DNA from 2 places in the Cellulosimicrobium sp. BMG9.22 genome. Region 1 is predicted to be linked to the other one. Evidence: riboswitches for the same ligand, from Rfam matches in the RefSeq annotation. Region 1 holds a riboswitch; the other holds the start of a gene.
What was found. Region 1 has a riboswitch for S-adenosylmethionine ahead of AC4H2H_RS04925 (rhodanese-like domain-containing protein). Riboswitches for the same ligand answer to the same signal wherever they lie in the genome.
Positions count from the first base shown of each region.

Region 2: it holds a riboswitch for S-adenosylmethionine, as region 1 does, so the genes downstream of both, AC4H2H_RS01145 (methylenetetrahydrofolate reductase) here and AC4H2H_RS04925 (rhodanese-like domain-containing protein) in region 1, are expected to answer to the same signal.

Region 1 is NZ_JBZGBY010000004.1:160,916-163,109, reverse strand. It holds gene AC4H2H_RS04935 (aminotransferase class V-fold PLP-dependent enzyme) at 1-44, opposite strand, end outside; SAM riboswitch class IV at 80-195, opposite strand; gene AC4H2H_RS04930 (hypothetical protein) at 241-852, opposite strand; SAM riboswitch class I at 988-1,093, shown strand; gene AC4H2H_RS04925 (rhodanese-like domain-containing protein) at 1,101-1,634, shown strand; gene AC4H2H_RS04920 (O-succinylhomoserine sulfhydrylase) at 1,631-2,194, shown strand, end outside.
Region 2 is NZ_JBZGBY010000001.1:253,334-255,527, reverse strand. It holds gene metE (5-methyltetrahydropteroyltriglutamate--homocysteine S-methyltransferase) at 1-219, opposite strand, end outside; gene AC4H2H_RS01145 (methylenetetrahydrofolate reductase) at 252-1,313, opposite strand; SAM riboswitch class I at 1,319-1,421, opposite strand; gene AC4H2H_RS01140 (hypothetical protein) at 1,745-2,194, shown strand, end outside.

The sequences.
Region 1 (2,194 bases):
GGTGCGGCGTCCGTCGGACACGAGACGTCGGCGAGAGCAGTCATGGCACGGTCCTCCGAGGGCAGTCCGGGGAGGGTGCTCCCCGCGCTTGCCGCGCGCCGGTCGGCGTGCGGCCTGGTCGTCACCCGGGGCACCCCGCCGCGAGAGGAGGGTTGCCGGCCAGCAAACCGGGGTTTCACGCTGGCACTCATGACCTGTGTCCCAGGATGTGCGCGCGGCACGGGACGTGTCAACCGGTGGTCAGGGCGTCTCGGATGGCGGGACGCAGTGCACGTACGGCAGGTCGGTGCGCCACCCGCTCTCGTCGACCTCGAACGACTCGAGCACCTCGCCCGTCCCCGCGTCGAGCACGACGACGGAGTTCGCGGGCCACTCCGCCGGGTCGCCCGGCGGGGTGGTCGGCGGGCGCTGGAGCCGCGCGCCGTCCGTGTACGCCTCGACGACGGCGCCCGTCCGCGTGCTCACGAGGACGACCGCGGGGTGGGCGTCGGCGTAGGAGTCACACTCCTCGCCGTGGCCGTCACCGCTCCACCAGCCCTCGTAGCCCCCGACGGTGAGCTCGGACAGGTCGACCGACTCGCCCGTGTGCAGGTCAGAGAACTCCGGTTCGCCGGGCGGGAGCGGGACGAGTGCCTGGCCGTCGGGGCGGACCACGGCGCCCTCGGGCGGGACCGAGACGACCGGCGGCCGCTCTCCCGACCCACGAGGGGCGTCGTCCCCGACGACGTGCACCTCGGCCACGTTATGCGGCGCGTCCTCCGCGTCGGGCGCCGTCCACAGCAGGACGACGCCTGCCACGACCACGCCGCCGACCACGACCGCGCTCACCGCGCGGCGCCGCCCGACCTTCATCGTCTCCCCCTGCCCGCCGGGGCCCTCTCCCGACCGCGGCCACGCTAGCGCGGCCGGTCCGCCGTCGGCCATACCGCCGCACCGCTCACCGAGACGGGCGTTCCGCGCGTCGGACGTGTGGCGTAACATCCCGAGCAACCATCCGGAGCGGCCGAGTGACGTGGCACGTCGACGCCGCAGCAACCCCCCGGTCCGTCGCGAGACGGCCGGGCGAGGGTGCTACTGCCACGATCGATGGAGGAGGACGCATGAGCGACCAGTCCCAGCCCACGTCGGCACGTGCCTCGGCGCTGCCCGACGCCCGACCCGCCGCCGGGTACGCCGGCGACATCACCCCCGAGCAGGCGTGGGACCTGCTGCTCACGGACGAGCGCGCGGTGCTCGTCGACGTCCGCACGGAGGGCGAGTGGCGCACCATCGGCGTGCCCGACGCCGCGGCGCTGGGCCGCGAGGTCCTGTTCGACGAGTGGGTCACGCCCGCCGGGCCCAACCCGCGGTTCCTCGACCAGCTCGTCGACGCGGGCCTGCAGCCCGGCGACGAGCGCCCCGTCGTGTTCCTGTGTCGCTCGGGCCAGCGCTCGATCGGCGCCGCGCGCGCGGCCACGGCGGTGGGACTCGGTCCGTCGTACAACGTGCTCGAGGGCTTCGAGGGGGCACAGGGCTTCTCGGGCCTGCGGGACGTCGAGGGCTGGAAGGTCCGTGGACTGCCGACGACGTCGTACCCGCCCGCCACCGAGGGCTCGACCGGCTCGGCCACCGCAGACGGCGAGGGCGCACGATGAGCGCGGGGGCCGGCGTCGGGCGGGGCGTCCCCGGGGGCTCCGGGCGCAAGCCGCTGCCCGCGAACGCCCGCGCCGCGACGCTCGCGGTGCGCGGTGGCCACCACCGCACCGAGTTCCAGGAGACCTCCGAGGCGCTGTTCCTCACGCAGGGGTACACGTACGACCGCGCGTCCGACGCGGAGGCCGCGTTCAAGGGCGAGCTCGACCGGTTCGTCTACTCGCGCTACGGCAACCCGACGGTGCGCGCGTTCGAGGAGCGCCTGCGCCTCCTCGAGGGCGCGGAGGCGTGCTACGCGACGGCGTCGGGCATGTCGGCGGTGTTCACCTCGCTGGCGGCGCTGGTGCAGTCCGGCTCGCGCATCGTCGCGGCGCGCGCGCTGTTCGGGTCGAGCGTCGTCATCTTCGACGAGATCTTCGCCAAGTGGGGCGTGCGGACGGACTACGTCGACGGGCACGTGCTCTCGCAGTGGGAGGAGGCGCTGTCCACGCCCGCGGACGTCGTGTTCTTCGAGACGCCGTCCAACCCCATGCAGGACATCGTCGACGCACGGCGCGTGAGC
Region 2 (2,194 bases), on a different contig from region 1:
GTCGTCGGCGCCGAGGCCGAGCTCGACGAGCCGGCGCACCGTCGCGAGCCGGAGCTCGCGGGCCGTCGCCTCGAGCTCGTCGGCGCTCGTGCGCCCGGCCCAGAACGCCTCGACGGCCTTCTTGAGCTCGCGACGGCGCCCGATGCGCGGGTAGCCGAGCACGGTGCCCGCCGGGAACGGGACCGGGTTCTGGGTAGGGGAGGGTAGGGAAGTGGCCATGATCGAAACCTCTTGCTGGTCCGGAGGACCGGTCAGACGGGCGTGCCGTGCGTGGCTGCGCTCGTCGTGGGCAGGGAGGTGCCGGTGACCCACGGCCCGCTGGCCAGGTCCGGGGCGAGCGGGGCGGCGGCAGCGCTGTTGCTGCCTCCGGTCCCGCGCGACCCGCCGCCGAGGTGGACACCCTCGAGCAGGTCAAGTGCGGCGCGGTGCTTGTTGAACGTGTACACGTGCAGACCGGGCGTGCCCGCGTCGAGGACGCGTTGCGCGAGGTCGACCGTGTACGCGATCCCGTAGGCGTGCTGCGCCTCCGGGTCGGGCAGGGCGTCGAGCGCGTCCAGCAGGTGCTGGGGCGCGCGCACGCCCGTGAGCTCCTCGACGCGACGGAGCCGCGCGGGCTCCGTCGTGGGCAGCAGCCCGGCGAGGATGGGGATCGTCACGCCGGCCGCGCGGGCCTCCGCGACGAAGTCGGTGTACGACGACGCGTCGTAGAAGAGCTGCGTGATCGCGAAGCTCGCGCCGGCCTGCTGCTTCTGCCACAGGCGGCGCACCTCCTGCGTGCGCGTCGTGCCGGCGCCTGGGTTCCCGTCGGGGAAGGTCGCGACGGCGATCGTCAGCGGGCGCGTGGCGCTGCGCAGGGCGACGGCCGGGTCGGACGCGCAGCGCGACGCCTCGACCTCGCGCAGCAGCGCGACGAGCTCCGTGGACGACCGCACGCCGTCGGCCGCGGGCCGCCAGTCGGGCTGGTCGCGCGGAGGGTCGCCGCGCAGCGCGAGGAACGAGCGCACGCCCTCGTCGAGGAAGTCGGAGATGACCTCCTCGACGTCCTCGCGCGACGCCCCCACGCACGTGAGGTGCGCGATGGGCAGCACGGGCGTGCCCTGCAGGAGGCGCCCGACGACCTGGCGCGCGGTGGCCCGGTCGGTCCCGGCGGCGCCGTACGTCACGGAGATGAAGTCGGGGTGCGTCGCGACGAGCCGCCGCGCCGTCTCCCAGAACTTCGGTGCGGCCTCCGGGCGCCGCGGGGGCATGAGCTCGAACGACACCGTCGGCCGGGGACTGCCCGGGCGGTGCGCGAAGGATGCCTCTGAGACCATGCGTCACTCCATCGACCCTGGCGTTAGCACCTTTGTCCTCGGGAGGCTTCCGTCGGCGGGTTGCTGCGGTGTCGTCGAGCCAGGACTCTCGACCGCTCTGGATGGTTCACCCGATCCTACGGGCCATCCGCCATGCGGTCGAGGGCGCCCGCCAGGTGAGATGGCCTGGGCTGCGGCAGCGACGACCCCACGGACCGGTGGCTTGAGCCCACCCCGACCCCGACCGACCCGACGGTCCCGCCCACGGACGGGCCGACGTCGGACACCCCCGGCACGGACGGAACGCCGGACGCCGACGGCGGGGACGACCTGGCCGCGACGGGTGCGCAGGTCGGGACGTTGCTGGCCGTGGCCTCGCCGCGCTGATCCTCGGCGGCGTGCTGCTCACCGTCCGCCGCGCGCCGTCCCGGCTCCCGGGCTACTGTCCTGCCGTGACCGACGAGGCTGAGCAGGGCAGCGAGCAGAGCGGCACGCAGGAGACCGACACGGGCGGTCGGTCGTGGCGCGAGACGGTGACGGTGGCGCTGCTCGCCGTGACGGCGGTGCTGACGGCGTGGAGCGGCTTCGAGGCGAGCAAGTGGGGCGGCGAGATGTCGATCGCCTTCTCGCGCGCGTCGACCCAGCGCATCGAGGCGTCGACCCAGCAGACGCGCGCCGAGGCGGCGCGGGCGATCGACCTGCAGGTCTTCTCGCTCTACCTCGACGGCGTGGCGAACGGTAACGCCCAGCTCGAGAGCTTCGCGCGCGAGCGGTTCACCCCGCACTTCGAGCCGGCGTTCGAGGAGTGGCTCGCGTCGCGCCCGCTGCAGAACCCCGAGGCGGCGCCGAGCCCGTTCGCGCTCGACACGTACGTGCCCCCAGGGGAGGTGGAAGCGGTCGAG